3 regions of the Labrys sp. HAY1-8F genome follow, and region 2 is predicted to be linked to each of the others. Evidence: riboswitches for the same ligand, from Rfam matches in the RefSeq annotation. Region 2 holds a riboswitch; each other region holds the start of a gene.

Region 1 (10,525 bases), on a different contig from region 2:
GGCAAGGGCGGGCGACGGCAGGTTGAGGTCGACGATTTAAGCAGAGCCTTCCTTCGGTTCGCCAATGGGGCTTCCGGCAGCCTGGAGGCAAGCTGGATCGCCACGGGCCGCAAGATGCAGCACGATTTCGAGGTCTATGGCACCAAGGGAGCGCTGGTGTTCACGCAAGAGCGCTTCAACGAGCTGAATTTCTACGATGCCGCAGACAAGCAGGGTCGGCGGGGTTTTCGCCGCATAGAGGCGGGCCCCGACCACACTCCTTACGGGTTGTTCTGCGTTGCCCCTGGCCATCAATTGGGCTTCAACGACCTCAAGGCCATCGAGATCGCCGGCTTCGTCAACGCCATCGCCGGCAGGCATCCCGAACCCTTTGGCTTCAGGTCGGGCCAGCGCATTCAGCAACTCGTGGAAGCAATCCAGAGGTCTGCCACCGAAGGCCGGTGGGTCGATACCGGCCCATGATCTTCGACGGAAAATGATCTTGGACGGAAAATGAACTTGGACGGAAAATGAACTCCGGCGGCAGTTCGAAGCCATATCGAGTTGACGGCAAAGCAAAAAACCCGACGCCAACAAGCGCCGGGTGAGATGGTCGTTAGGAGTATCATCCACGTGTACAGGACGCGGAGTTACGCCGGTCAGCGTATCGCGAATATCGGGCCGAACAACATATACGAAGGTTTACGGCTCTCCAGCCCATGAACCTCGCAGCTGTGCAAATATGTTTTGGCCGCGCTCTGTGATCACTCCCGGTCGGGAGATAGGACGCGATCTTTGATCGACCCTCACGGTAGCGTTATGGCTTGGTCCCATTCGCTTCCAGCAACATAGATCCCGGCGAGTTCCTCCATAGCCGCTTGGTCGGCGAGGTCGAAGCGCCCCGCGACCGGGCTGTCGAGATCCAGCACCCCCAAGATCCGGTCCCCCCGCATGAGGGGCACGACGAGTTCGGATCGGGAAGCCTCGTCGCAAGCGATGTGCCCCGCAAAAGCGTGCACATCCTCGACCAGAACCGATAGGCCGCGTTCGACGGCACTTCCGCAGACGCCGCGCCCGACGGCGATGCGCACACAGGCAGGCTTACCCTGGAATGGACCGACCACCAGCTCCCTTTCGGAGCGCAGGAAATAAAAGCCGGCCCAGTTGAGCTGAGGCACCATCTGAAAGATCAGGGCCGAGGTGTTGGCGGCATTTGCAATCGCGTCGCGCTCTCCATGCAGAAGGGCACGGAGCTGCGCGGCGAGATCATGATAGAAGTCCGACTTGTTGTCGCCTTGAATAGCCGTTGCCTGAAAGCTCATATCGATCGTTTCCCATATGTGCTAGTGAATCTGCCGGCCTGAGAGCGTGCGCCCCTACGGCCGAGCGAGGCCCGACCGACTTCTGATCACCGATACCGCAACAAAGGCAGGACGCCAGCGCCAAGCCTGCAAACGAGGTGATTCAAATAATTAATTGACAAAATCTATAGATTATAAATTCTTAATGACGCAACAAAGGGATCGAAATGTCTGGCTTGAAGATTGTCGGAATATCCGGAAGCGTGAGGCGGCCGTCCCGGACGACTGCCCTCGTCCAGAACATCCTGGACGGACTGGGGGATCTCGGTGCCGTTACCCTGCTGGAACTTGTCGACGAAGCACCGCATCTGTTCTCTTCGTTGACGGCTGCAACCCTCTCGGATCGTGCCGCCACGGTTGTCCAACGCGTAGAAAATGCAGACCTGCTGGTGGTCGGCTCGCCCGTCTATCGCGCTTCCTACACCGGCGCCCTCAAGCATCTTTTCGATCTCGTCGATTATCGGGCCCTGCGCGGCACGCCGGTCGTCCTCACCGCCACCGGCGGTACTCCTTTGCACGGCCTGATGACCGAGCACCAACTTCGACCGCTATTCGGCTTTTTCGGTGCCCGCACGATCTCGACCGCCGTCTACGCACTCGATGCCGACTTCGATGACTACGAGCTTACCAGCCAGGCCGTGCAGGAGCGGATCGATCGGGCTGTGGTCGAAGCCCGGCAACAACTCACCCTACCCGCGCCCGCCTCGCGCCCTGCCCCGATCCGTCTTTCGGTCAATGCCTGAACCTCTCCGCCCCTCCCAGATCCAGGATAAGCCAATGTCGTCCAACCCTTTGCCACGCGAGCGTGAACCACTGAAATTTGCCTATTGGGTTCCCAATGTGTCTGGCGGACTCGTGATCAGCAATATCGAGCAGCGCACGAGCTGGGACATCGATTACAATCGCAAGCTTGCCCAGATCGCCGAAAACAACGGCTTCGACTACGCGCTCAGCCAGATTCGCTTCACGGCGGGCTACGGCGCCGACAACCAGCACGAGCCCGTGACCTTCAGCCAGGCCCTGATCGCCTCGACCGAGCGCCTGAAGGTGATTGTAGCTCTCCTGCCGGGGCCGTGGAATCCGGCCGTCGCCGCCAAGCAGATTGCGACGATCAACAATATCTATGGCGGCCGCGTCGCGGTGAACGTGGTGAGCGGCTGGTTCCGAGGCGAGTTCACGGCCATAGGCGAACCCTGGCTTGACCATGACGAACGCTATCGCCGTTCGGAAGAATTCATCCGCGCCTTGCGCGGAATCTGGACCCAGGAGAACTTCACTTTCCGGGGCGATTTCTACCGTTTCACCGACTACAATCTCAAGCCCAAGCCGATCGATCCCCAGCCGGAAATCTTCCAGGGCGGCTCCTCGCGGGCGGCTCGTGATATGGCGGCCAGGGTCTCCGACTGGTATTTTACCAACGGCAACACGCCCGCCGAAATCAAGAAGCAGGTTGACGACATTCGCGCCAAGGCGGCCGCGAATGGCCATTCCGTCAAGGTCGGCGTCAACGCCTTCGCCATTGCCAGACAGACGGAGGAGGAAGCCAAATCCGTCCTGGCCGAAATCATCGCCAAGGCCAATCCTGATGCCGTGCACGGCTTCGCCCATGAGGTGAAAAACGCCGGCAAGGCCTCGCCCGAAGGCGAAGGCAATTGGGCCAAGTCCTCCTTCGAGGACCTCGTGCAGTATAATGACGGCTTCCGTTCCAATCTGATCGGCACGCCGCAACAGATCGCCGAGCGCGTCATCGCCCTCAAGGATGCGGGCGCTGACCTTATTCTCCTGGGCTTCCTGCACTTCCAGGAAGAGGTGGAATATTTCGGCAGGCACATCATCCCGCTGGTGCGTGAGCTGGAAGCCGAGCGGTCGCTGGCTGTCGCGGCCGAATAGTTCATCAGCCCGCGGCTGGCAGCCTCTCCTTCGGCGGCGTCACGACGCTCGCGCAGGTAAGCCTGCTTGTCCGCCCCCCTGAGATATTTGCCATCATCGGGCTTAACGGCGCAGGCAGGAATTCGCACATCAACGTCATCTATAGGCGGGACAGCAGCCGTAGACGTGACCTTGCGCCTGCACATTACGAAACTTGAAGATAGGAAGCCTATCCTCGACATCTGCCGCTACCTGTTCCATCGGCGGGACAATGCCTCCCAATCCTGAGAGCAGAAGAACGAAATGCTTGCCGGGATGCATCTCAGAAGAACCATGAGCAGCGCTTCCCCTCCAGCCCCGTTTTCGATGCCTCGTTGCAATTCCAGTATCCTCGTCTGATCGCAAAACGCTTCAGGCTCGATTTGCCGTGGAGCGATTGACGGGCCATTCTCCGACATCCCGTTGGACATCCGAGGTCTCCCCTTCATGCCGATCCTGATTCTCCGCCTCGTCACCGCATGGGCCAGCGTCGCCGCTTTCCATTTCCTGGCGGACCCGCTTTTGGGTCACCTCGACACGCCACTTGTCGCAGTGGCGGTCTTCCTGTGGCTCCTGGCTGTGATCATGTGGACCGCCTTCGGCGTCGTGCACGAGGCGGAGGTGCTGGCACATCGTCTCGGCGAGCCCTACGGCACATTGATCCTAACGCTCGCGATCGTCATCATCGAGGTCGCGCTGATCTCCGCCGTGATGCTGGGCGCCAAAGGAGCCCCGACCCTCGGGCGCGACACGATGTTCGCGGTGCTGATGATCGTTCTCAACGGGGTAGTCGGGCTTGGTCTTCTACTCGGGGGCATGAAGCATTTCGCCCAGCGCTACAATCTGAAGGGCGCGGCATCCTATCTTGCGATCATCATTCCGCTGGCCGTCATCCCCCTGATCTTGCCGAATTTCACCACCTCCGTCAGCGACGGCTCCCTGACGCGCTTCCAGGCGATCAGTTTCTCGATCTTCACGCTCATGCTCTATGGCGCCTTCCTGGTGCTTCAGACCGGCCGCCACGCCGAGTTCTACCGCGAGCCGTCTGCGGAAACCGCTCCAGTACAAGAGGAGGACACGGGGATCGAGGAGGCAGCCGACGACGGCCCGATCGTGCCCCATCTTCTCCTGCTTTTGCTGAACATCCTGCCGATCGTTCTGCTGGCGAAAAGCCTGGCAAAAGTGCTCGACTTCGGCATCGCCCGCCTGGGCGCCCCGACAGCGCTCGGCGGCATTCTGATCGCCATGATCGTGTTTACACCCGAATGCATCACGGCTTTGCGGGCCATTACGGCCAATCAGCTACAGCGGGCCATCAATCTATGTCTCGGTGCGGCGGCCTCGACTCTGGGCCTCACCGTGCCGGCCATCCTCGTGATCGGTCTCCTGACCGGACAGAATGTGGTGCTCGGGCTTTCAGCGACCAACATGATATTGCTGGCGATGACGCTGGTGCTTTCGACGCTCACCTTCACAGGCACCAGAACGACGATGCTTGAGGGCGCGGTGCATCTTGGCGTGTTCTTCGTCTTCCTGGTTCTGGTCTTCAGCCCGTAAGAGGCATGGCCCGCCTGTCTCTTGCACAAGCCGACCCGCCAACGGCCAGGCGATGGCGAGCATATCTGCAGTCGTGGCGGAAGCGCTCCTCTTCTGTCATGACGAAATAAGGCCTCCAGGCGCCTGTCCATCTCACGGATGATAGCTTCTCCCCTGTCCGGCTCTCCGACGAGCCTGGCGACCTGGCGGATCTGTCCGCGCACGCCCTCGAGACCCTGCAGGACATCGGACTCAGCGACATTCATGCCCACACGATGCAGCAGCAGAAGTTCATCCGTACACGTGTTGATGGAGACGACGCGTTTGGGTGGTGGAGACGCAGACACCGGAGTCTCGGCGCTGGCTTGTCCGATACCAGACATCGCGAGGACCAGGCAGGCCACCAGAAGGTGGGCGCTGCTCTGGTCGAGACCCCGAGATCGGGGCATCAAAACGCCCGCACCCGAACACCGCCATAGACCCCGAGGCCCGGCTGAAGAAAACCAATTGGTTCCTGATAGCGACGGTCGAACAGGTTATCGACGCGCGTGTAGAGATTGATCTTGTCGTTCAGATCATAGTCGGCGGCGAGGTTCACCGTCGTGTAGCTGGGAGTTCGCATGCGTCGGATCGAGAAATCACGGTTACCATCGACCCAGGAACCGACGAAGAGCAACGTGGCGGAGAGGTGGAGCTGGTCGATCGGCGACCAGTTCGCCTGCAGGCTGACCTTGTGCCGCGGTCGCCTCAGCAATTCCTGGTTCTCGTCCTCGTCCTTGGCGATGGTGAAGGTGTAGTCCGCCCTCAGATCGAGCTGATCGTTCACCTTCCAGGCGATGAAGGACTCGTTGCCATGCGTTTCGGCCCTGCCGATGTTGATATTGGTGGTGAAATCGGCATTGGCCATGATGAGGTTCTTGATCTTGTTGTAAAAATACATCGATCCAACCCGAACCTCGCCATCGAACAAGGGCTGTTCGAAACCGACATCATAGCCGGTGCTCTCTTCCGGCTTGAGGTCGGGATTGGCGTAGAAACCAAAGGCTGGAAAACTCTGATAGAGCTGGCTCAAGGTCGGTGCCTTGAAGCCCGTGCCGACGCTGGCCTTCAGTTGGGTTCCGGTCTGATCGAAGGTGTAGGTCGGGGCGATGCGATAGGTGAAGTGACCGCCGAAACTATCGTAATGGTCATAGCGAATGTTGGACGCCACGGTGAAGCCCTTGAAGAGGTTTGCTTCCACCTGGGCATAGGCTGCGTTGTCGACATCCGAAGCCTTGAGATTTCCCAGATCCAGGCTGAAGCGCTCGTGCTCGACGCCGAGCAGCACCTTGTAATTGTCGCTGAGGGCAATCTCCTGCCTCAGGTCAAACTTCAGCCGTTCGCCGGTTGCCGCGCTCGGCGCCGTGAAGGTCACCGGCGGATAGACGTTCCGGCTCCATAGATTGCTGTAGGAAACGCCGAATATGGTTCGGTAGCGATTATCGAGCGAATGCCAGATACCCTCGGCACGCGTGAACAATTGATGGTTCGACAGCCAGGTGCGTGAAGGGTTGGGCGCGCAAAAGCACGCTCCATAGCCGTCGCTGGTGAAACCGAGCTTGGAGTTGGTGTAGCGGGCAATGACGTTGACGGAGAAATTATCCGTCAGATCGGCACCGACCCGGCCGGAATAGGTGTAATTGTCATAGTAGTTGGGGCGCGCGACGGTGCCGGATACGAGAAGTTCCCAGGGCGTGACCGGTGTGTCCGTCGAACGAAAATGCTCGATACCGAAGGTGTAGTTGAAAATCGAAGCCGAGCCGCTCACTCCCGCGCGTTGATTGAACGTGCCATGTGATCCGCCTTCGACACTGGCCGTCAGCTTGGGGGCGCCTGAGCCTTTCTTCATGGTGATCGAGATGACGCCTCCGATGGCGTCGGCGCCATAGAGTCCGCCTTGCGGTCCACGCAGAATTTCGATGCGCTCAATGTCACCGGTCAGCAATTGGCCAAGATCGGCGGCAGCATTGGGAACGGCAGGATTGGAAACATCGATGCCGTCGATGAGCACCTTGACATGGTTGGAATTGGTTCCGCGCATGAAGATGGAGGTCTGGGTGCCCGGGCCGCCTGACTGCACGAGATTGAGGCCGGGCACGGCGCTCAGTACGTCGTTGACGGTGCGCCGTTGCTGTTTGGCGATGTCATCTGCCGTGATTACCGTGACCGAACTGCCTATCTGACTGGCAGGTGTCAGCGTCAGCGTGGCAGAATTGACATAGACCGGATCCAGTTCGATCGGCTCGGGCGGTGTTCCCGTACTCTGCGCCAGAGCATGCGTCGCCAGAATGCAGGACGTCCCAACGATGCCGGCTGTCAAAACCGCGCGTTGCAGGCGTGAAATAGTCGAGTCCATGAAGACCTCAAGCAGGATAGCCAATGGCCGTCACTGCGATTGAAGTCCCTCCCGCTGTCCCATAAGGACATGTGGATCGACCACCATTGAGGACCCCCGCCCAATGTTACCGCGCGTGACCATTGTGACGGCAGGTCTCCTGGCTCACGGGTCGTCGTACGCCTCGTCGCCTTCCCGGGCCTGATCCCAGTGGCATGTAACGAAGGACTCACCGCCTACAGTTGCGGGGGCAGCCACGGTTCGAAATGATTTCTCACTTCTCCGCGTTCCCTATTATCCCCGAGGGGAACCGTCGACGTGACGCTAGGGTGACAGGGTCGCAACTGTCAAGCACTGGAAATCCCGTCCTGTGCAATCCTGGACGATTTCAGGGAAAGCTTGTGCTCCATCTACCTGGTTTGGATCGTACTCGCCGGCCCTGCTGGAGCCGGCGAGAATCGGGATCGTCGTTGGACCGAGGTGACGAGCGTCTATGACGCCTTTTTCCTTCTGCCCTTGCTTGGGGCGGGAGGCGGCGGTGGCTCGCTCTTGGCTTTCTGGCGCACTTGGCCAAGGCCGAGTTCCCTTGCGAGGCGAGAGCGATGAGCCGAATAGTTTGGTGCAACCATGGGGTAGTCGCTGGGTAGCCGCCACTTTTCCCGATACTGCACCGGCGTCAGGTCATAGGCTGTTCGCAGATGCCGCGTCAGCGATTTGAATTTGCGACCGTCTTCCAAACAGATCAGATGATCCGGGGTGACGGACTTCCTGATCGGAACGGCAGGCGTCAGCGGTCTGTCTGCTTCAACCGGCTTTGGACTATTCAGACCAGTAAGGCTTCCATGCACCGAACGGATCAGATCCGCGAGGGAAGCTGTGGCGACCTGATTGTTGGCTACATAGGCGGAGACGATGTCGGCGGTCAGGTCGAGCAAACTCGTGTCTTCTTCAAGCATGTTCAATCACTTTCTTGTTGTGTTGATATCGAAGTGAGTGACGTTTTTCTTTATGAGCGCAGCATTGTGGACCCGATCGCTGCGCCATCTTGGATTCTCAGGCAATTGTGGGCCAGTGTAAAGGACGCTCCGTAAACAATCGAAGTCCTCGCCACCACTATTTTGAGTTTTCTCGGATTTTGCTGCCACCAGCGGTTCTCTTTGAACAAATCCAGATAAAGGAGGGTCGTCTGAGAGCATTCGATTTACATCGGCCCGTTCTCGAACGAAGATCAATCTCCTCAAGACAGACAACCTGCCGCGCCCATCCGCCAGGGTTCATGCCAGCAACGTTCCTACCTTTGGAGAAGCCCACGGTCGCAACCTCGCGCAAGAGGCACCCTGGCAGAAACGGCGGCGTTCGTGTGCAATGACTTGCATACACTCCCGAAGCGTGGCGTGGTTGGAGCGAGTGTTATGCATCGGATCATCATGCGGCGGCAGCGCAACCGACGGCTTCACATGCCCGCCGGTCGCTCATTCCCTGGGTTCGACCGGATGTGCTGACGGCTTTCCGCGCGACAGGGGGCGTCACCATTTCTTTCCCACCAGATCCCTCCGCGACATTGTCGAACATCACATGCGCTAGCATCGGTTTGAGTTCTGCGTTCTCATTCCTTCATCTGCCTAGCCAGCGATACATTCATGCCGCCGTATTGCGCCTTCCACTTGTAAAATGCTGGCGTCACCGATCCCATGATTCCGGCAGGGCGCCGAGATGGTGACACAGCGGATACTGTATCGTCGGCGAGCATCTCTGTCGTTGTGGCGCTCCCATACAGAATCTGGCCTACACCGCATCCCTTGTTTCAGACGATATGCATGCTCCATCAAAGCTGGGATCAAAGATCCAGGATAATCCAATCTTGATCCCTATCCTGCATTGCTATTGGCCGCACCTTCCAGCATCGATAAAATTCACCGAATGCTACGCCAATCGACTATATTTCCCGCAACACCTTTCGGCCAATAAAGACCGATGAGAATAGCAACCATCCACGACATTTTTCGTTCCAGCGTGCTCGGCATGCCGGAAGCCGATCCCGTCATTGGCCACTGGTTCTACAATCGGTTCCTTCAGATTTTGCGACCACTTCGCGTCGAGGTCGAGCGTGTCTCGATCCTGGCGGATGGCGGCCCCACCCTGCTCGAGGATCTCGCAGCACGGCATGGTTGGCCGCGGGACAAAAGTGGCTGGGCGCATGTCTTTTCCCACCCTGACGTCAGCAACCTGATCATGCCGACACTTGCCCGGCTTCGAGCCTTTGATCTGGTGCTGGGCTTCGAGATGCCTCCCAATCTCATACGTGGTCTGCATGCACACGGACAAAGACTGATCGATATCTCGATTGATCCCATCCGCTTCTGTGAGGATTTGTTCTTGCGAATGCGCAGCAACGATCCCGTGCTCCAGACGTTGCTTGCCGAACAATCCGTTCCGTCAAAACAGATTGCTGCCGGCGCAGCAGACCTTAGAGCCCGAATTCAGCCGCTCCCTGCCCAGCCGGAGGCAATCGTGTTCGCAGGACAAGTTCCCGATGACAGCAGCCTGATTGCCGGGAGCCGCATTCAAAGCGCAACGCCTTTTGCCCATCGATTGAACGAGATCGCTGCCGGACGCCAAATTCTGCTAAAGCCGCATCCCTATGCTCCTGGCAATCCCGATCTTGCGACGCTGCATCGCGCCTTGCCCAGAAGCCGCTTTACGCGCGACAACATCTACGCCTTGATGACGGCTCCCTGGCTTGGGGCAGTCGTCACTCTTTCATCAAGTGTCGCGACAGAAGCCATGTATTTCGACAAGCCCGCCAGCCGGCTGATCGACCCCGATGTGGAGTTTGTCGAACCCGGCGTGGTTGGCCCGTTTCAGCGCATCGATGGCAGGGCTTCGAGCGCTCCCTTCTGGGGGGACCTGCTCGATCAAGCCGTTCAAACGCCAAGTCTTCCTTCCCCAGGTCTCCCGGTGCGTCGTCTATTCGGGGCGAACTGGGGGCTTCCGCCGCCCGCGACGGCCACTGCCCTCTCGCCGCTCTCGCGAGGCGAAGCAACGACGAATATCCAACCCTATTGCGTGTTCGGCTGGAGCGGAACAGAACCGGATGGCGTCTGGAGCGACGGCATATTGGCTGTTCTTCAGGTACCTGCCTGCAATGACGGGACGGCATCGACACTGGTTCTGACACTCAGCGCCTTTGTACCGGATGCGGATCACCCACAGGAACTGGTTATTTCTTCACAACCCGTCGGCCTCACCGAGAAAATTGTATTGGCAAACGCCGAAACGTGCGAATTGCAGATTGCCCTCCCACCGGCTCCGGCAGGTTCGATACTGGAAATTTCGATCGGCATGGACACCGCGATTAGTCCCAACA
Region 2 (10,376 bases):
GCATCGGGATGGGCGAAATAGAGCCCGGACACCGAGGCGCCCGGCCACATCGCATAGCTCTCGGTCAGGCGTACGCCGATGCGTTCTTCGGCGTCGAGCAGGTGGAACAGTGTGCCCTTCTCGGTATGGTCGGGCTGGGCGGGATAGCCCGGGGCAGGGCGGATACCGCGATAGGGTTCGCCGATGAGCTGGTCGGGGGCCAGGTTCTCGTCGATCGCATAGCCCCAGAACTCCTTGCGGACGCGCTCATGCATGCGTTCGGCGAAAGCCTCGGCGAAACGGTCGGCCAGGGCCTTAACCATGATCGAGCCATAGTCGTCATTGGCGCGTTCGAAGCGCTTGGCGATCTCGTCCTCTTCCATGCCGGCCGTGACCACGAAGCCGCCGAGATAGTCGCCCTGGCCACTCGTTTCAGGGGCAACGAAGTCGGAGAGGGCGACATTTGCCCGCCCGTCGCGCTTGGTGAGCTGCTGGCGCAGGGTGTGCAAGCTTGCGAGCTTCCGGCTGCGGTTCTCATCCGTATACAAATGTATATCGTCGCCGACGGCATTCGCCGGCCAGAAGCCGATTATGGCTTTTGGCTGGAACCATTTCTCCGCGATGATGCGTGCCAACATGGCCCGGGCATCGTCGAAAAGCTGGCGTGCAGCCGCTCCCTGCTTCTCGTCGGACAGGATGGCGGGATAACGCCCCTTCAGTTCCCAGGTCTGGAAGAACGGCGTCCAGTCGATGTAGCGCGAAAGCTCGGCGAGATCGTAGTTCTCGAAGACCCGTGTTCCCAGGAAGGATGGTTTCGGTGCCGTGAAGCCTGTCCAATCCACCTTGTGGGCGTTGGCCCTGGCCTTGGCGAGCGGCAGGCGCAGCTTGTCGGCCTCGCTGCGGGCATGCGCCGCCGCGACCTTGGCGTATTCGGCCTGGACGGTTTCGACATAGCCCGCCTTGTTCGCGGGGGACAGCAGGCTGGAGACGACGCCGACGGCGCGGCTCGCATCCGTCACATAGACGGCCTGGCCACGGTCATAGCGCGGATGCACCTTCACGGCGGTATGGACGCGGCTGGTAGTGGCGCCGCCGATCAGCAGGGGGATGTCGAAGCCCTCGCGTTCCATCTCGGCGGCGACATGCACCATTTCGTCGAGCGAGGGTGTGATCAGGCCCGACAGCCCGATGATGTCGACCTTCTCCTGGCGCGCCACCTCGAGGATTTTTGCCGACGGCACCATCACGCCGAGATCGATGATCTCGTAATTGTTGCAGGCGAGCACGACGCCAACGATGTTCTTGCCGATGTCGTGTACGTCGCCCTTCACGGTCGCCATCAAAATCTTGCCGGCGCTCTGGCGTTCGCCAGTGCCACCATTGGCAAGCTTCTCGGCCTCCATATAGGGCAGGAGGCTGGCGACGGCCTGCTTCATCACACGAGCCGACTTCACCACTTGCGGCAGGAACATCTTGCCTGCACCGAAGAGATCGCCAACCACGTTCATGCCGGCCATCAGTGGCCCTTCAATGACGTGCAAGGGACGTGCGGCCGCAAGACGCGCCTCCTCGGTATCGGCATCGATGAACTCGGTAATGCCATTGACGAGCGCATGGGATATGCGCTGCTCGACCGGCCACTCACGCCAGGCGAGATCCTTTTCCTTGGCTTCCTTGCCGGCGGCGCCACGGAAACGCTCGGCCAGTTCGAGCAGGCGTTCGGTCGGGTTCAGCGCCCCGCGCGAGGGCCGGTTGAGCACGACATCCTCGCAGGCTTCGCGCAAGTCCGGATCGATGGATTCATAGACGGCGAGTTGCCCGGCATTGACGATGCCCATGTCCATGCCGGCCTGGATGGCATGGTAGAGGAACACGGCGTGCATGGCCTCTCGCACCGGCTCATTGCCGCGGAACGAGAAGGAGAGATTGGATACCCCGCCCGAAATATGGGCGTGGGGCAGGGTGGTCCTGATCTGCCGCGTCGCCTCGATGAAGGCGACGCCATAGCCGTTATGTTCCTCGATGCCGGTGGCGACGGCGAAGATGTTGGGATCGAAGACGATATCCTCGGGCGGGAAGCCCGCCTGCTCCGTCAAGAGCTTATAGGCTCGGCTGCAGATGGCGACCTTGCGTTCCAGCGTATCGGCCTGTCCCTGTTCGTCGAAGGCCATCACCACCACGGCCGCGCCGTAGGCCCGCACCAGGCGGGCATGGTGAAGAAAGGCTTCCTCGCCTTCCTTCATGGAGATCGAATTGACCAGCGGTTTGCCCTGCACGCATTTCAGGCCGGCCTCGATGATTGAGAATTTCGAGGAATCGATCATAACCGGCACGCGGGCGATGTCCGGCTCGGCGGCGATCAGGTTGAGGAACTCGACCATGGCCTTTTCGGAATCGATCAGGCCCTCGTCCATGTTGATGTCGATGATCTGGGCGCCATTGGCGACCTGGTCGCGGGCGATGTCGAGTGCGGTCGCATAGTCGCCGGCGGTGATGAGCTTACGAAACTTGGCAGAGCCGGTGACGTTGGTGCGCTCGCCCACATTCACGAAGGGGATGGTCGCGTCGAGCGTGAAGGGCTCGAGCCCCGACAGCTTCATCTTGGGTTCGATCTCTGGAATCGGGCGCGGCGCGTGCCGGCCGACCGCTTCGGCGATGGCGCGGATATGCTCCGGCGTCGAGCCGCAGCAGCCGCCGACGATATTGACCAGGCCGTCGCGGGCAAAGCCCTCGATCTGCGCCGCCATCGCCTCTGGGCTCTCGTCATACTGGCCGAACTCGTTGGGCAGGCCGGCATTGGGATAGGCGCAGACGAAGGTATCCGCGACCGTGGAGATCTCGTCGAGATGCGCCCGCATCGCATTGGCGCCGAGCGCGCAGTTGAGGCCGATGGTGAAGGGTCGGGCATGCCGCACCGAATGCCAGAACGCCGTCGGTGTCTGTCCGCTGAGGGTGCGGCCGGAGAGATCGGTGATGGTACCCGAGATCATCACGGGCAGGCGCACTTCCTTTTCGCCAAACACTTCCTCGCAGGCGAAGATGGCGGCCTTGGCGTTGAGCGTGTCGAAAATGGTCTCGATCAGGATGATGTCGGCGCCGCCGTCGATGAGGCCGCGGATCTGCTCGGCATAGGCAATCCGGAGGTCATCGAAGCTGACGGCGCGATAGCCGGGATTGTTGACGTCCGGCGAGATGGAGGCGGTGCGATTGGTTGGGCCAAGCGCGCCGGCGACGAAGCGCCGGCGCCCGTCCTGCTGCTCTGCCTTGATTGCGGCTCGGCGGGCGAGGCGCGCACCATCGCGATTGAGATCGTAGACCGCCTCCTGCATGCCGTAATCGGCCTGCGCGATCGAGGTGGAGGAGAAGGTGTTCGTCTCCAATATGTCGGCGCCGGCCATGGCATAGGCGTAATGAATCGCCTCGATTGCGGCAGGCTGGGTGAGGGTGAGAAGGTCGTTGTTGCCCTTGAGATGGCAGTCGCAGCCGACGAAGCGCTCACCCCGGAAATGGTCCTCCTCGAAGCCGAGCCCCTGGATCTGCGTGCCCATCGCGCCGTCCAGGATCAGGATGCGCTCGCGCGCGGCGGCGGTAAGGGCGGCGAGGATCTCCGCGCCCCGATCGGTTGGGGCAGGCGCGGCGAACAGGGCTTCGACCGGAGCGCTCATCACAAGCTCCTATAACGGAATTACGATATCAAGATATCCTTATATGATAGCGCTGAGAAAAGAGAGGTCAAGGTGAACTATCCCGGAAGCGCCGGTTTTCTGTCTGATGATGCTGGGATGCGAGTGAGATACATGGAGGGGAAGAGGCGGACGAGACGTCCATAGGCGCTGGCTCAAGGCAGCGAGGCCTCAATTCTTTACCCTCCCCTGGAGGGGGAGGGTCGGCCTGGAAGGCCGGGGTGAGGTGATTATCCGCCCCGTTGCCGACAAAAGCGGCGGTTCTTGCGAAGAAGTTCACCCCACCCCGACACTATGGGTCGACCCTCCCCCTCGAGGGGAGGATATTATTGCGCTTTTCGCCTTGATCCCGCGCCTATGGATGTGTCGTCCGCCCTCTAGCCTCTGCTATATCTGGCTGGCTTAGGCATCTGCCCGCAAACGCCGCCGGCCTCGTCGCCGACCGACATGATCGCGCACCTCGTCGAGCAGGCTGCTCAGATGCGGCAGCAGCGGATTGTCCGGGATCGAGGCCTCGAGCAGCAGGACTTTCAGATCGACGGCTTCCCTGGCCAGGTCCGCACCGTCTTCGCGGCTGAGGATCCAGGCCAGCATCAAGGTGCGGGCTCGCTCTTCTGGCAGTGTCGGACCTTCGTCCCGAGAAGCCTCCAGGATGGAGTGCACGATGGCGGCGTCGACGTCGACGGTGTTCTGCGCGGCAATCGTCATCTCAAGCCTCGATCTCGACACGGCCGAGCGGCCGGGTGCAGCAGGCCAGCACCAGGCCGGCGGCGATTTCCTCCTCGCGGATGCCGCCCTGGTGGGTCATGGCGGTCTCCCCCGACAGACATTGTACCTTGCAGGTGCCGCACAGGCCCATTGTGCAACCGGTCGGAATGTTGAGGCCGGCGCCGCGGGCGAGCTGGAGAATGGTCTCGCGGCTGGAGGCCGGCACCTCGATGCCGGATCTGGTGAAGGCCACGCTGGCTTCGCCGGCAAGGGCTTCGTCCGCACCGATGTCCTCCATTGGAGTTTCGGCCGGCTGGAAGCTCTCTTCATGATAGCGGCGCATGTCGTAGCCATTGGCTTCGAGCATGTCCTTGACCGCTGCCATGAAAGGCGCGGGGCCGCAGCAGAACACTTCGCGCTCGCGAAAATCCGGTACGATCAAGCGCAGGGCCGGAGCGTTGAGCCGACCCTGGAAGCCGGTCCAGGCTTCATGGGCCTCGGTCTCTTCCACGATCCAGGCGAGGCGCAGGCGCTGCATGCGTCCGGCCATGCGCTCCAACTCCTTGCGGAAGATGATCTCGCCCGGCCGGCGTGCGCAGTTGACGAAAGCGATATCGGTGGCGGCGCCGTGGTCTTCGGCAAAACGGGTCATCGACATCATCGGCGTGATGCCGGATCCGGCCGAGATGAAGAGGTATTTTTCCGCCGGATGACGAGAGAAGCTGAACTGGCCGAGCGGGCCGTAGGCCTTCAACCGCGTGCCGGGTTTGAGGTTGTCCAGCATCCAGCGCGTGCCGATGCTGGAGGCCTGCGCCTTGGCGGTGACGCTGATAGAAAGCGGGCGGGAAGGGCTCGACGACAGCGTATAAGTGCGCAGCACCGGCCCGGCTTCGGCCGGGATTTCGAGCGTGATGAACTGGCCCGGTTCGTAGCGGAACCAGCCTTGTTCGGCGGCGCGGAAGGTGAAGGTCGCGACGTCGCGGCCCTCATGGATGATCGAAACGCATTCGAGCGCCTGGCTCTGATCGTTCCAGGGCGGCGTTTCGTCGATATGCCTGAATTTTTGTGTAGCGATCGGCATGATGTCTGCCCTTGTATATGTCGGTTTCGCTAACACCCTCCCCTGGAGGGGGAGGGTCGACGCGAAGAGTCGGGGTGGGGTGATTTTCACCGGCTGCTGTGTTTCTCAGCCCACCCCGTACTTCGTCCGACTCTCCCCCTCCAGGGGAGGGTGAAAAGGCGCTAGGCCACGCTGCGCAGGCGGACGCCGTCGTTACCCAGCGCCGCTTCCATGGCGTTGCGATACCACTCGACGAACTGCATAACGCCACCCTCGTGTTCGGGGGCGTAGGGTCCGGGCGTGTAGACGGGCGAAGAGACGCCGAGCTGGTTTTCCTCGACGATCTGGCGGTCCTGGTCGTTGGTCATCTGCCAGACATAGGTGAGTTCATCGAGATTATAGTCGACCCCTTCGACCGCATCCTTGTGCACCAGCCATTTGGTGGTGACCTGGGTTTCCTTCGGCCCGATGGGAAGCACGCGGAAGCTCACGGCATGGTCGCCCAACGCGTGGTTCCAGGTGGTGGGATAGTGGAAGAGCAGGAGGGCGCCGATATTGCCTTCTTCGATCGTCGGGCTGAGGGGGCGTTGCACCGCCGGCTTGCCCGACATCGTATAGCTGGCGGCATTGCGCAGCAGCGGCATGCGGGCCATGCGGAACTGGCCGTCACCGGAAATGCTGAAGGTGCTGGGCAGGCCGGCTTCCTCGCAACGCCGCCAATGCTGGCCGATGAGCGGATCCTTGTCGGCACCCTGGATACCCGTCACCGTCGGGGCTTCTGGGAAGGTACGGCAAAGCTCGGGATGATTACCCGCGCAGTGGTAGCACTCGCGGTTGTTCTCCCACACCAGCTTCCAATTGCCCTTTTCGACGATGGTGCTCTCGAAGGCCACCTTGGTGTTTTTCAGGCCATGCGGTGCCAGATAGGGCATGGCGCCGGCGCGGAAGGTCTCGAAATCGGGTGCCTCCTTGGCAAGGCAGATCCAGATATAGCCGGCCACGCTCTCGCAATGCACGGGCTTCAGCCCATATTGCGCGGCGTCGAAGCCGGGGCCCATGTCGCGGGCGAACAGCAGGCGCCCGTCGAGCTCGTAGGTCCACTGATGATAGGGGCAGACCAGCTTGGCGACGCTGCCGCGCTCGGCCGCGCAGAGCCGTGATCCCCGGTGCCGGCAGGAATTGTGAAAGGCGCGGATGGCGCCGTCACCGGAGCGCAGCACGATCACCGGATAGTCGCCGACCTGGAGAGTGAAATAGCTGCCCGGCTTGCCGAGCTCGCAATCATGGCCCGCGAACAGCCATTCACGGTACCAGATGTTCTCCATATCCAGCCGGAAGTACTCCGGGTCTGTGTAGAATTTGCCCTCGAGCGTGGTGCCCGGTTGATGGGTCCGGAGGCGGCCCAACATGTCCTGATGCGCTGTCATGTCAAAATCCCGCGTGACAACCAATGCGTTGACTTGGCAGCGGGATGGGAAAGCGGCTCGGCGATCCGCGCCGGTGAAAAGGCGCAGCCAAACCTCCTCCCGGAACGCCCACCGCGTCCGTCGGTTTCCTTCGCGGCTGGTTTCCGGGCTCAGGAGCGGCCTTCCGGCCCGATCGCGACGCCTTCCCAGGTCTTCCCGACCCAGTGGCACCTGCCGCGATCTTCTCCTCTACCGTTGCGGGGGCAGCGCCGGATTCAGACCGGCTTCCCAAATTCTCCAGTCCGCCTTGGGGGCGAACCGGCACCTCGAATGAGGATTAGAATACATCGAGTCGGCGCACCGACTAGAGGCGATGCGACGGATGATGGTGTGTTCAGGACATTGTCACCGAGAGCTTGAGGAAGGAAGGTCGGGAAGGAGACATTGAATGTCCATCATTCCCCGCATGGCGGGGGATGATGGAGCAACCTGTCCCACTCCTTTCGAGATGTTGGAATCTGAAATCTGGATGAGGGGTCATGATGCCCCATCCCAGCTTTCCTCCGATTTGTTCCGAAGACCTCGAAAGCGTGCCTTCAATCCCAGCTCAGCGCGCCACCGTTCTGATATTCGATGACACGCGTCTCGAAGAAGTTCTTCTCCTTCTTCAGGTCCATCGCCTCACTCATCCAGGGGAAGGGGTTCTCCACGTCCGGGAATACCGGCATGAGCCCGAGCTGGGCGCAGCGCCTGTTGGCGATGAAATGCATGTATTGTTCGCAGGACACCGCGTTGAGGCCGAGGAAGCCGCGCGGCATGGTGTCCCGGCCATAGGCGGCCTCCAGTTCAGCGGCTTCGCGGATCATCTGCTGGAGATCGGCTTGGAAGGTCAGCGTCCACAGATGCGGGTTCTCGATCTTGATCTGGTTGATCACGTCGATGCCGAAGTTTAGATGGATGCTCTCGTCGCGCAGGATGTACTGATACTGCTCGGCGATCCCCACCATCTTGTTGCGCCGGCCGAGCGAGAGGATCTGGGCAAAGCCGGTATAGAACCACATGCCCTCGAAGATGACGTAGAACGCGACGAGATCGCGCAGGAAGGCCTGGTCGGCGTCCGGCGTGCCGGTCTTGAAATCGGGATCGTCGAGATGCTGGGTATGCTTGAGCGCCCAGGCCGCCTTGTCGGTGATCGAGGGGATCTCGCGATACATATTGAAGAGTTCGCCCTCGTCGAGCCCGAGGCTCTCGACGATATATTGGAAGGTGTGGGTGTGCACCGCCTCCTCGAAAGCTTGGCGCAGCAAATATTGCCGGCATTCGGGGTTGGTGAGGTGGCGGTAGATCGCCAGGACGATATTGTTGGCGACCAGGCTCTCGGAGGCGGCGAAGAAGCCGAGATTGCGCTTGAGCATGCGCCGCTCGTCCTGCGTCAGGCCGTCCTTGGACTTCCACAGCGCGATGTCCGCTTGCATCGATACCTCGGTCGGCATCCAATGGTTGTTGCAGCCGGCGAGATATTTCTCCCAGGCCCATTTGTATTTGAGCGGCAGGAGCTGGTTTACGTCGGCGCGGGCATTGATCATCCGTTTCTCGTCGACCGTGACACGGCCGCCCTTGCGGTCGATCGCGCCGAGGCCGGTCGCATCCGCCGTGCTCTGTGGCAGGGGAAGCTGGGCTGCGGGCGAGGTGGGTTCGGACCAGTCGAGCATCGTCATCGTTTTCTTATCCTCAGAGCGTTTTCCAGAAAAGTTGATAGACTTTTCGCTTAAGAAAACGCGTCAAAACAAAGAGTTGGAAAGCAAGGCGCGAAAGGGAAAAATCGCACCTCGTTCTCGGCTCACTGGCACGCTTCGCAGTCGGGGTCGTGGATGGAGCAGGCCTTGCCCCACGCTTCCGACTGCAGTGTTTCCGGCTGAGTCTCGATCAGGATCGGCGCGGCCGCTTGCGGCACCGTGGCAGAGACGGCGTTGAGCTTGCCGTCGGTGCCCTTCAGCGTCGATTTCTCGACATGGGTGGCCGACTGCGAGCGCAGGTAATAGGTCGTCTTCAGGCCACGCTTCCAGGCCAGGCGGTAGAGCGTATCGAGCTTCTTGCCGGAGGGATTGGCGATATAGAGGTTGAGCGACTGGGCCTGGTCGATCCACTTCTGCCGGCGCGCCGCGGCTTCGATCAGCCAGGCGGTGTCGATCTCGAAAGCGGTGGCGTAAAGCGCTTTCAGCTCTTCGGGGATGCGATCGATCTGGCCGAGAGAGCCGTCGAAATATTTGAGATCGGAGATCATGACCTCGTCCCACAAGCCCCGTGCCTTGAGATCGTGGACCAGGGCCGAGGTCACCACTGTGAAATCGCCCGACATGTTCGATTTCACGAAGAGGTTCTGATAGGCCGGCTCGATTGACTGGGACACGCCGCAGATGTTGGAGATCGTCGCCGTCGGCGCGATCGCCATGGTGTTGGAATTGCGCATGCCGACGGTCTTCACCCGCTCGCGCAGGGCGTCCCAGGGCAGGGTCGTGCCGGTGTCGAAGGCCACGTTGTCGCGCGTCTCGGCCAGCAGGCCGACCGAGTCGATCGGCAGGACGCCCTGCGACCACAGCGAGCCATCGAAACTGGGGTAGCGACCGCGCTCGGCCGCCAGGTCTGTTGAGGCCGAGATGGCATGGAAGGACACGGCTTCCATGCTCTCGTCGGCAAAGCGCACGGCGGCTTCGGAGGCATAGGGCAGGCGCAGGGCCTGCAGGGCATCCTGGAAGCCCATGATGCCGAGACCGACGGGCCGGTGCTTGAGGTTGGAACGCCGTGCCTCGGGAATGGTGTAGAAATTGATGTCGATGACGTTGTCGAGCATGCGCATCGCCGTCGTCACCGTCGCCTTGAGCTTGTCGAACATCAGGCCGTCGGCGTCGACATGGGCAGCGAGGTTGACCGAGCCGAGATTGCACACGGCAACCTCGTCATGGGAGGTGTTCAGCGTAATTTCGGTGCACAGGTTCGAGGAATGTACCACGCCGACGTGACGCTGGGGCGAGCGGATGTTGCAGGGGTCCTTGAAGGTGATCCAGGGATGCCCGGTCTCGAACAGCATGGTCAGCATCTTGCGCCAGAGATCGATGGCCCGGATCTGCCTGAAGACGCGGAGCTCGCCGCGCGCGGCGCGTGCCTCATGCGCCTCATAGGCGACCTTGAAGGCGGGACCGTAGAGGTCGTGCAGGTCCGGCGTTTCGTCCGGTGAGAACAGGGTCCAGGGGCCATCCTGTTCCACACGTTCCATGAACAGATCCGGCACCCAGTTGGCGGTGTTCATGTCATGGGTGCGGCGGCGGTCGTCACCGGAGTTCTTGCGAAGATCGAGGAATTCCTCGATGTCGACATGCCAGGTCTCCAGATAGGCGCAGACCGCGCCCTTGCGCTTGCCGCCCTGATTGACGGCGATTGCGGTATCGTTGGCGACCTTGAGGAAGGGCACCACGCCCTGGCTTTCGCCATTGGTGCCTTTGATATGGGCGCCGAGCCCACGCACATTGCTCCAGTCATTGC
Region 3 (10,525 bases), 490 kb from region 2:
GCGGTCGGCCATCTGGCCCGCCAGACCGGACAGGATCAGCCCCGGTGCGACCAGCAGGGCGCTTGCCAGGGAAACCAGGCTGTTGCTGCCTTCCATCGGCGCCGTCTGGGCGATGCCGTAGACAGCCAGGACGATCAGGGCCTGTTTGATGAAATTGTCGTTGAAGGCGCTGAAGAACTGGCTCCAGAACAGGGGCCAGAAGCGGCGGGCGGACATCAGCGATGCGAGCATCGGCGTGGTTCCTGGATGGGCGCGTACCGGGCGCGGGAGAATCGCATTTAAGTTAGCGTTCGTTCACTAACTTAAAATGTATGGTAAACGGCGTCAAGGCGGGGGAGGTTGGCGCAGGTCCGGCATGTGCGCCGCTGCACAATGGCTGGAGCCATCGGTATCGCGTGGCCATCCTAGAGCAAAACGCGTTCAAGTGTGAACGCTTATTTCCTCTAACTCTTTGTTTCGACGCGTCTTTGCAATTCTTGGTGATCCCGTCTCTTCGCAAAACGCTTTAGCCTTCGCGCCTGACGACTTCCAGGAAGAGTTCGCCGTAGCGCTCCAGCTTCGCCTGCCCCACGCCCGGTAGGGCCAGAAATTCGGGCAGGGTGCCGGGGCGCTCGCTCGCCATGGCGCGCAATGTGGTGTCGGCAAAGATCATGTAGGGCGGCACGCTTTGCTCGCGGGCGAGTCGACTGCGCTCGGTGCGAAGGGCGGCGAACAGGGCGCCGTCGCGTTCCGACATCTCGACCTCACCCCGCCGAGCGCGTTTTGCCTCGGTGCTCTTGCGTGGCCGGTCGCGGCGGAAGACGATTTGCCGCTCGCCCTTGAACACGGCCCGGGCCTCTTCGGCGAGGATCAGGGCGCCATGAGCCTCGTGGTTGACATTGACGAGGCCGGCGGCGGTGAGCTGGCGCAGCACAGATTGCCAGGTACGCGCCTCGATGTCCTTGCCGGCCCCGAAGACAGGCTGGTTGTCGTGGCCGAAGCGCTGGACTTTCTCCGTGACCTTGCCGGTGAGCACGTCGATGATATGGGCGGCGCCGAACATCTGACCGGTGCGGTAGATAGCGGCCATCGCCTTGACCGCGGCATCGGTGCCGTCCCAGCTCTCGACCGGCGAAAGGCAGGTATCGCAATTGCCGCAACGGCCGGGATGGGTCTCGCCGAAATGAGCGAGGATGGCCTTGCGCCGGCATTCGGCGGTTTCGCAGATGCCGAGCAGGGCGTTGAGCTTGCCGAGTTCGACCCGCTTCACCGTCTCCGGCGCATTGCCCTCCTGGATCATGCGGCGGCGCTGTACCACATCGGCCATGCCGTAGCTCATCCAGGCATCCGAGGGTAGGCCATCGCGCCCCGCGCGGCCCGTCTCCTGGTAATAGGCTTCCACCGAGGCCGGGATATCGAGATGGGCGACATAGCGTACATCAGGCTTGTCGATGCCCATGCCGAAGGCAACCGTAGCGACCAGGCAGAGATCTTCCTCCTCCAGGAAGGCGTCCTGGTTGGCGCTACGAACAGCCACTTCCAGGCCCGCATGATAGGGTAAAGCGCGGATACCCTGCTCGTTCAGCCATTGCGCCGTTTCCTCGACCTTGGCGCGCGATAGGCAGTAGACGATACCGCTATTGCCCTTGTGCGCAGCCAGGAAGGCCAGCAATTGCCGGCGGGCGTTGTCACGCTCGACGATGGCGTAGCTGATGTTGGGCCGGTCGAAGCTGGTGGCGAAGACCTCGGCCTCGTTGAGACCGAGCCGCTCGATGATGTCGGCGCGAGTGACCGGGTCGGCCGTGGCAGTGAGGGCGATGCGGGGCACACCGGGGAAGGAAGCGGCGAGGCCGCCGAGTTCGCGATATTCGGGCCGGAAGTCGTGACCCCATTGGCTGACGCAATGGGCCTCGTCGATGGCGAAGAGCGCGATGTCGGCATCGGCGATCAGCGACTGGAAACCCTGTGTCGCCACACGCTCGGGGGCGACGTAGAGCAGGTCGAGCTTGCCGTCCATCAGGGAGCGGCGGACCTTGTAGGCTTCCTCGCGCGACAGCGAGGAATTGAGCGCCGCCGCGCGCACGCCAGCCTGTTTGAGCGCCTCGACCTGGTCGCGCATCAGGGCGATCAGCGGCGAGACCACGATGCCGACGCCGCGCCGGCACAAAGCCGGGATCTGGTAGCACAGCGACTTGCCGGCCCCGGTCGGGAACAGCACCACCGCATCGCCGCCCTCGGTGACATGGCGCACCACCGCCTCCTGCTGGCCGCGAAAGGCGCTGTAGCCGAATATGGCGTTGAGGACGGAGAGAGGATCTTGAGGAGAAGAGCGGGTCATGCCTGCAGGATGCACCTTTGGAGCCTGATTCCATTCCAGGGACATCATGGACACTTACCCGACAGGGGCCATGATTCGAAAATCTCCCGCGTCAATTTCCCACGCTGACAGGCAATTGCCGTGGAGCGGTCGCGGTCGCGAATGCCGGCAATGTGCCCTTCGGCCAGAAGGCGGGTTACACCCGCAACACCGTTGACGGTCTGCCGAGATAGAGATAGTTATGTTATAACGTTTCATACAAATGAAGCCCATTCTGGCGCCCGCGGCATCGTCATGTCCGGGGGCGCTCGCAACGGATCAAGGAATTCCGACATCATGCAGCCCGCGCCGCAGACACCCGTCACCGTCCTCACTGGCTATCTCGGAGCAGGCAAGACCACGCTTCTCAACCGCATCCTGACCGAGAGCCACGGCAGGAAATATGCTGTCATCGTCAACGAGTTCGGCGAAGTCGGCATCGACAATGATCTCGTCGTCGATACCGACGAGGAGATCTTCGAGATGAACAATGGTTGCATTTGCTGCACGGTGCGCGGCGATCTTATCCGCATCATCGAGGGTCTGATGCGCCGGCGCGACCGCTTCGATGCCATCCTGATCGAGACGACCGGGCTGGCCGATCCCGCGCCGGTCGCCCAGACTTTCTTCGTCGACGACGATGTGCGCGCCAAGACCAGGCTCGATTCGATCGTCACCGTGGTCGACGCCAGGCATCTGCTTGGCGAAATCGAGACAGCGCATGAGGCCCAGGAGCAGCTCGCCTTTGCCGATACGATCCTCCTCAACAAGACCGATCTGGTCACGGCCAGGGAACTCGAACGGGTGGTGAAGCGGATCCGCCGCATCAATCCCACCGCTACCCTCCACGAGACACGCCGCTGCGATATCGCGCTCGACAAGGTGCTGGATCGCGGTGCCTTCGACCTCGACCGCATCCTGGAAGCCGAACCCGATTTTCTTGCAGGATTCCATGACCATGAGCATGACGACCATGTCGGCAGCTTCGCCCTCGTTGCCCGCGAGCCGCTCGACCCCGGCAAGTTCATGCCCTGGCTGAACATGATCGTGCAGCAATTCGGCACCGACATGCTTCGGCTGAAAGGCATCATCGCCTTCGACGGCGATCCCCAGCGCTTCGTGGTGCAGGGTGTGCATATGCTGATCGAGGGCGATCATCAGCGCCCCTGGAAGCCGGAAGAGGAGCGCAGGAGCCGTTTGGTGTTCATCGGGCGTAATCTGCCGAAAGACGTGATCGAACAGGGGTTCCTGGCCTGTCGGGCCTAAAGCGTTTTGCTCCAGGTGAGGGAAGGCGCGTGCTGAGGCGGGAAAACAGGGCTCGCCATCGGCCGCCACCCGCTTTGCATATTCGCTTGACCGCGATCGGGACACCCCGGTAACTGTGGCACTGACGGTTCCCGTCGGGTGCGAGCCCGATGGGAGTAATAGGGAACACGGTCCGGCTTTCTCGAAGCCCATGCCGTGGCTGCCCCCGCAACTGTAGGCGGATTGCCGAGCATCCTCGTGGCGCCAAAAGCGCCATGCCACTGTGGGTGACCCCATGGGAAGGCAGAGGCAAGGCCGATATCCGTGAGCCAGGAAACCTGCCGTCATCTCGATCAATCCCATGTCACGGGCGGGGATGCCCGGAACAGGAGACAATGTGACGTTTCTTCCCGCCATCTCGGGCCGTCGCCCACCTGTTCCCTCCGCTTCGCGCCATCAGACCCTCTGCCATAGCTTGGCCTGAGGGCGTTTCCCGTTTTCGGCCCTGCGCCGAACAGCGCCATCTTCCTATCGCGAACCGAGAGAACGTCATGACTTTTCCCAAGACAAGGGCCCGCTGGAGCAAGGCCTGCTGGTCGAGCTTCGCCGTCATGCTTGCGGCCGGCTTCAGCCTGACGCTGAGCATCGATCCAGCCGCCGCCCAGGCGACCAAATATCCGCTCAAGATCACCAATTGCGGACGCACCGTCACCTTCGACCATGCTCCGCAGCGCACTGTCTCCGTCGGTCAGAGCGGTACGGAGGTTCTCTACCTTCTCGGTCTTGCCGACAAGGTGGTGGGGACGGCCGTCTGGTTCGGCCCGGTTCTGCCGGGCTATGAAGAGGCCAACGTCAAGATTCCGCGCCTGGCCGACAATGATCCGAGCTTCGAAAGCGTAATCGCCAAGAAACCCGACCTCGTGACCGCCCAGTTCCAGTGGCATGTCGGCCCCAGTGGCATCGTCGGCAAGCCCGAGCAGTTCGAGGAACTAGGTGTCCAGACCTATGTTTCGCCCGCTGATTGCGTCGGCAAGGACAATTCCAGCGGTGGCGACGGCACCCGCGGCACCCTTTTCACCATGGATCTGGTCTATCAGGAGATCAGGGAACTCGCCGAGATCTTCGACGTGCAGGAGCGCGGCTCGAAGGTCATCGCGGACCTGAAGGCACGCGAGGAAGCTGCCCGCCGCAAGATCGCCGCCGGCGATGGCAAGGTCTCGGCTGCCTTCTGGTTTTCGAGCGCCAAGGTCGATGTCGATCCCTATATGGCCGGCAAGAACAGCGTCCCAGGCTACATCATGTCCGTCCTGGCTGTCCGGAACATCGTGGAAAGCGAGGAGGAATGGCCGAGCGTCGGTTGGGAGACCGTCGCCAAGGCCGATCCCACCATCATCGTCGCCGGCAGGATGGACCGTCGCCGCTATCCCGCCGACGACATCGCCGTGAAGCTCAATTTCCTCAAGACCGATCCGGTGGCGAGCCTGATGCCGGCCGTCAAGCAGGGCCATGTCGTGGAAATGGACGTCCAGGCCATGCAGCCGAGCGTGCGTGTCGTCGACGGCATCGAGATGCTCGCCAATGCCATCCAGCGTTTCGGCCTGAAGCGTTGAGATGAACCGCGCTGTCACGCGATTGCTGGCAATCGGCATGCTGGCGCTGGCCGTGCTGGTGTTGGCGCTCTGGCTGGGCGCCGCCATCGGCGAGACGGCCATCCCGATGGAGGTGGTGGCCAAGACGGCGGCCAACCGCCTGTGGGGGGCCGGCTACATTCTCGATCGCATCGATGAAGGCATCGTGTGGAACTACAGGCTGAGCCGCGCCGTCGTCGCGGCCTGCTGCGGCGCGGCCCTGGCGCTGTCGGGTGTCGTGCTGCAGTCGCTGCTGCGCAATGTCCTGGCCGATCCCTATGTGCTCGGCATCTCGGCCGGGGCATCGACGGGGGCAGTTGGGGTCGCCATTCTCGGCCTCGGCGCAGGATTTTTGAGCCTGCCGGCCGGCGCCTTTCTCGGTGCGCTGGTGGCCTTCGGTTTCGTCGCCTTGCTGGCGATGCGATCGGGGCGCGGAACCGGCGCGGTGATCCTCGCCGGCGTGGCTGGGTCTCAGCTTTTCAATGCCCTGACCTCCTTCATCGTCACCAAGGCGGCCAATGCCGAACAGGCGCGGGGCATCATGTTCTGGCTGCTGGGCAATCTTTCGGGCGTGCGCTGGCCGGATGTCTGGCTGGCCCTGCCGATCACGGCCGTGGGGCTGCTGGTCTGCCTCTGGCACGCTCGCGCGCTTGATGCCTTCACCTTCGGCACGGAATCGGCGGCATCCCTCGGCATTTCCGTCCGGCGCGCTTATGTCGTGCTCGTCGGCGTCGCGGCGATGATGACGGCGGTGATGGTCAGCATCGTCGGATCGATCGGCTTCGTCGGTCTGGTGATTCCGCACGCCGCGCGGATGGTGGTGGGCGTGCGCAATGGGCGATTGTTGCCGGCCAGCGCCCTGATCGGCGCCGTCTTCATGATCGTCGCGGACATTCTGTCCCGAATCATCATCCCCGGCCAGGTCCTGCCGATCGGGGTGATCACGGCCCTTGTCGGCGCGCCGGCCTTCGCTCTCATCCTCAGCCAGAGAAAGGCGACGGCATGAGCCTGTCGGCACGCAATCTGTCCTGGTCGGCGGGCGGGGCCTCGATCCTGCAGGGTGTATCGCTGGAGGTTCGTCCGGGCGAGTTGCTCGGCATCATCGGCCCGAATGGCTCGGGCAAGACCAGCCTGATGTCCCTGCTGGCCGGTATCCGCCGCCCGCAGGGCGGCGAGGTGTTGCTGTCGGGCCAGCCACTCCACGCCTTGGCTCGCCGCGAAATCGCGCGCCGGATCGCTCTGGTCGAGCAACAGGCCGAGACGGCCGATCGCATTACCGCCCGCCAGGCCGTGGAACTCGGGCGGACGCCGCATCTGGGTGCCTTCATGCCCTGGTCTGGCAAGGACGATGCCATCGTCGACCTCGCACTGGAGGAGGTTGCCATGACCAGCCTTGCCGCTCGCCTGTGGCATACGCTCTCGGGCGGCGAGCGCCAGCGCCTCCACATCGCCCGCGCCTTGGCGCAACAGCCCGAAATCCTGCTTCTCGACGAGCCCACCAATCATCTCGATATCGGCCACCAGATCGGCCTGCTGCATCTGGTTCATCGCCAGAACCTCACTGTCGTGGCGGCCCTGCATGATCTCAATCATGCGGCGATGTTCTGCGATCGGGTCGCGCTGATGCAGGCGGGGCGGATCGAGGCGATCGGTCCTCCGTCCGAGGTGCTGACGGCTTCGCGCATCCAGTCGGTCTTCGGTGTCGCCGCTGAGGTTGTCCACGACGGTACCGGTGGCTGTTTCATCCGCTATCGGCATCCGGATCTTCCAGTGCCGCGGCCGGGCTGGGTCGCGGCTGCGTCATGACGCGGGCTCAACCGACAGATGAGGAGGGCCGACGGATGACGGGCGCCAGTTCAGCGAATTTCGATCTCAAGGAAGAGATCCGTGATTATTGGTCGAGGCGTTCGGAAACCTTCGACCGCGCCTTCGGGCATCATATTCCCGAAGGGCCGGAATTCGAGGCCTGGGCCGCGGCGATCCGCGATCATCTCGGTACCGAACCGCGCCGGATCCTCGATCTGGCTTGTGGGACGGGCGAGATCACCAAGCTGCTGCTGGCGCTCGGCCACGAGGTCACGGCCCTGGATTTCTCCGAGGCCATGTTGGCGGTGGCCCGTCGCAAGCATGCCGGCCGGCAGCGCCTGCGCTTCCGGCTCGGCGACGCCGAGAACACCATGGAACCGGAAGGCGCCTATGACGCGGTCGTCTGCCGGCATCTGGTCTGGACACTGACCGAGCCGCAGAAGGCCTTTGCCGATTGGTATCGCGTGCTGAAGCCGGGCGGCAGATTGCTATTCTTCGACGGGGATTGGGCCAGGCCCACCAGGGTCGGCCGGATGGCGTCCAAGCTCATCGCCCTGATCGACCGCCTCGGCGGTGCCGATCCCTATTATGACGGCGCGATGAGCGAGCGCCATGCCCGCATCATGGAGAGGCTGCCTTTCGGTAGGGGGCTACGGAGCGCCGATCTCCTTCCGTTCCTGGAGCAGGCCGGTTTCAGGAATATCGTGATCTCTTCGCATCGGCCGATTGCCGCTGCCCAAAGGCGCCAGGCCGATCTGCGCAACCGGCTGCGTAGCCATCTCTACCAGCGCTTCATCATCTGCTGCCGCAAGTGAGGCCTCCGCGACCGGTCGCCTTGCATGGCTGTCCGGCAGGAACCATATGATCGAGATCAGTCTCGAAGGACCTCAGGCGGAGAGTGCCATAGGCGCTAACTTTGCGAGTGTAGGCGCCTGAAACGAGGTGTGCCGATCTCCAGATCGGCATCTTCCTGCCGGCAAGCACGGCGCTTCCAAGATGGTCGATCTGGAGATCGACCCACCAGATAAGCACCGAGAGAGCCCGTCTTGTCTTCCCTCTGGAGTAGGGAGAGAAAACAAGCACGATAACTGATGACGCCGCCGGGGCTGGGGTTTATGGTCCGTGCCGGGACGCTATCAAGGTCTGTGAACAAGGACGTTACATATGGCTTCGAAACTCGAACAATTGCGCGCCATGACGGTCGTAGTTGCCGATACCGGCGATATCGACTCGATCAAGGCGCTCAAGCCGGTCGATTGCACCACCAATCCGAGCCTGCTGCTCAAGGCCGCCGAGATGCCGGCCTATGACCATTTGATCGCGGAAGCCGTGAGCTGGGGCGGCAAGCAGGGCGGCAGCAAGGAAGGCACCGTCGCAGCCATCGCCGATCGCCTGGCCGTCTCCTTCGGCGCGGAACTCACCAAGCTCGTTCCCGGCCGTGTCTCGACGGAGGTCGACGCCGACCTCTCCTTCGATACGCAGGCGACCATCGCCAAGGCGCATGCCATCATCGCCGACTACAAATCCCGCGGCATCGAGCGCGATCGCATCCTGATCAAGATCGCCTCGACCTGGGAGGGCATCCGTGCGGCCGAGGTGCTGCAGAAGGAAGGGATCGACTGCAACCTGACCCTGTTGTTCTCTCAGGCCCAGGCCGTGGCTTGCGGCGATGTCGGCGTGTTCCTGATCTCGCCCTTCGTCGGCCGTATCCTCGACTGGCATGTCAAGAATGACGGCCGTACCTTCACGCCGGAAGAAGATCCGGGCGTGATCTCGGTCAGGGGCATCTATGCCGACTACAAGGCACGTGGCGTCAAGACGGTGGTGATGGGCGCTTCCTTCCGTTCCACCGGCGAGATCGAGGCGCTGGCCGGTTGCGATCGTCTCACCATCGCCCCGAACCTGCTGCAGGCACTCGAGGCGGACGAGGGCACGCTGGAGCGCAAGCTCTCCCCCGACAATCATGCTTCGGCCCCCACGACGGGCAAGATCGACGAACGCGCCTTCCGCTGGGCGATGAACGAGGATGCGATGGCGACCGAGAAGCTCGCCGAAGGCATTCGCGGCTTCGCCAAGGATCTGGGCAAGCTGCGTACGCTCCTTGCCAAGCGCGTCGAGGGCACGGCCCAAGCCGCATGACCTTGGCTGCTTGATCGTCGTATCGTGAGCCGAGCCTTTACCCAGGACGGCCAGGAAGGGGAGGACGCACAGGTCCTTCCCGAGCGGCCGGTCTCGAGCGAGCGCAATCTCGTTACCGCGCGCGGTCTTGGCATGATCGAGGCCGAGCTTAGACAGGCGCGTTCGCTTTTCGCCACGGCCGAAGCCGCGGGCGATCGCATTGCCATGGGCAATGCATCACGCGAAATCCGCTACTGGGCCACCCGCCGGGCAACGGCGGAACGGGTGGTCCCGGGCGCTGGCGATGCAGGTATCCGCTTCGGCATGGCAGTCACGCTTCACTATCCCGACGGGCGCGAACGCATCTGGCGTATCGTCGGTGAGGATGAGGCCGATGCCGCATTGGGACGGATCAGCCATGTCTCGCCGCTGGCGAAGGCATTGTTCGGCAAGGATGTCGGTGAGGTGATTCGCGTCGGGCCACAGGAGGCCGAGATCGTGGGGATCGACACGACGCCGGAGGGCAAGCCGCAATAGCCGGCCGGACCCAAAGACCCGACCAACGAAAATGGCGGCCAGCGGCCGCCATTGCTATGCACATCCCTGCAATCAGGAAAGCTTACTCTTCCGCGAAGCCGCCGAGATGGCTCTGCGAGTAGTTCTGGATGCCGAGGCGCTCGACCAGGTCGAGCTGGGTTTCCAGGAAGTCGATATGGCCTTCCTCGTCGGTCATCAGCTCCTTGAACAGATTTTCGGAGACGAAATCCTTGACGGTGCGGCAATATTCCGCAGCCTCCTGATAGAGGGCGCGAGCCTCGCGCTCGGCGGCAAGGTCGCACTCGAGAACTTCCTTCACAGTCTGGCCGATCCGCAGCGGATCGAGCGTCTGCATGTTCGGGAAGCCTTCAAGGAAGAGGATGCGTGTGGTCAGCTTGTCGGCGTGCTGCATCTCCTCGATCGATTCGGCGCGCCACTTCTTGGCAAGGCCCAGCAGGCCCCAATTGTCGAAGATCCGGTAATGCAGCCAATATTGGTTGATCGCGGTCAGCTCGCTCCGCAAGGCCTTGTTGAGATAATCGATGACCTTCTTGTCGCCCTTCATGAGCGTTTCTCCATACTTGGTGGACTGAAAATACATTAGAAGAATTCTAAATTTAGGCAAGCCCCCAGACGCGGCAAATTTGTCCGGAGGATTTTGCCAGGGGAGGGGAAGGCACGAAGCCTCCAGTGGCCACCCAGGGGTTTCCCAGTTTATTCTCGTTCTAAACTACTGATTTATAACGATTCTATTGTTGCGTCGGGCCATTGACAAGGTGAGCTCGTCCGTCCACATCACTCTCGTCACTGCCTTTGCTCGAACCCAAGATCGCTGCGAATGATCGTCTGTTCCTGC

The links. A riboswitch is a leader RNA that binds a small molecule or an ion and turns the genes downstream of it on or off. The one in region 2 is predicted to bind cobalamin.
Region 1: it holds a riboswitch for cobalamin, as region 2 does, so the genes downstream of both, ACR9ZN_RS04500 (TonB-dependent receptor plug domain-containing protein) here and ACR9ZN_RS13285 (aromatic ring-hydroxylating oxygenase subunit alpha) in region 2, are expected to answer to the same signal.
Region 3: it holds a riboswitch for cobalamin, as region 2 does, so the genes downstream of both, ACR9ZN_RS15545 (ABC transporter substrate-binding protein) here and ACR9ZN_RS13285 (aromatic ring-hydroxylating oxygenase subunit alpha) in region 2, are expected to answer to the same signal.

Annotation. Positions count from the first base shown of each region.
Region 1 is NZ_JBPGWZ010000001.1:977,138-987,662, forward strand. Features, by position in the region: gene ACR9ZN_RS04475 (Gfo/Idh/MocA family protein) at 1-462, shown strand, start outside; gene ACR9ZN_RS04480 (GAF domain-containing protein) at 786-1,301, opposite strand; gene msuE (FMN reductase) at 1,517-2,083, shown strand; gene sfnG (dimethylsulfone monooxygenase SfnG) at 2,118-3,230, shown strand; gene ACR9ZN_RS04495 (calcium:cation antiporter) at 3,696-4,805, shown strand; gene ACR9ZN_RS04500 (TonB-dependent receptor plug domain-containing protein) at 5,233-7,179, opposite strand; cobalamin riboswitch at 7,292-7,488, opposite strand; gene ACR9ZN_RS04505 (Ros/MucR family transcriptional regulator) at 7,650-8,114, opposite strand; gene ACR9ZN_RS04510 (hypothetical protein) at 9,133-10,525, shown strand, end outside.
Region 2 is NZ_JBPGWZ010000002.1:915,136-925,511, reverse strand. Features, by position in the region: gene metH (methionine synthase) at 1-3,644, opposite strand, end outside; gene ACR9ZN_RS13295 (hypothetical protein) at 4,065-4,370, opposite strand; gene ACR9ZN_RS13290 (FAD-binding oxidoreductase) at 4,372-5,451, opposite strand; gene ACR9ZN_RS13285 (aromatic ring-hydroxylating oxygenase subunit alpha) at 5,613-6,857, opposite strand; cobalamin riboswitch at 6,975-7,180, opposite strand; gene ACR9ZN_RS13280 (ribonucleotide-diphosphate reductase subunit beta) at 7,433-8,548, opposite strand; gene ACR9ZN_RS13275 (ribonucleoside-diphosphate reductase subunit alpha) at 8,677-10,376, opposite strand, start outside.
Region 3 is NZ_JBPGWZ010000002.1:1,402,144-1,412,668, reverse strand. Features, by position in the region: gene ACR9ZN_RS15560 (acyl-[ACP]--phospholipid O-acyltransferase) at 1-231, opposite strand, end outside; gene recQ (DNA helicase RecQ) at 506-2,362, opposite strand; gene ACR9ZN_RS15550 (CobW family GTP-binding protein) at 2,633-3,601, shown strand; cobalamin riboswitch at 3,710-3,940, shown strand; gene ACR9ZN_RS15545 (ABC transporter substrate-binding protein) at 4,132-5,190, shown strand; gene ACR9ZN_RS15540 (FecCD family ABC transporter permease) at 5,192-6,214, shown strand; gene ACR9ZN_RS15535 (ABC transporter ATP-binding protein) at 6,211-7,014, shown strand; gene ACR9ZN_RS15530 (class I SAM-dependent methyltransferase) at 7,050-7,829, shown strand; gene tal (transaldolase) at 8,179-9,153, shown strand; gene ACR9ZN_RS15520 (GreA/GreB family elongation factor) at 9,178-9,669, shown strand; gene bfr (bacterioferritin) at 9,752-10,234, opposite strand; gene ACR9ZN_RS15510 ((2Fe-2S)-binding protein) at 10,508-10,525, shown strand, end outside.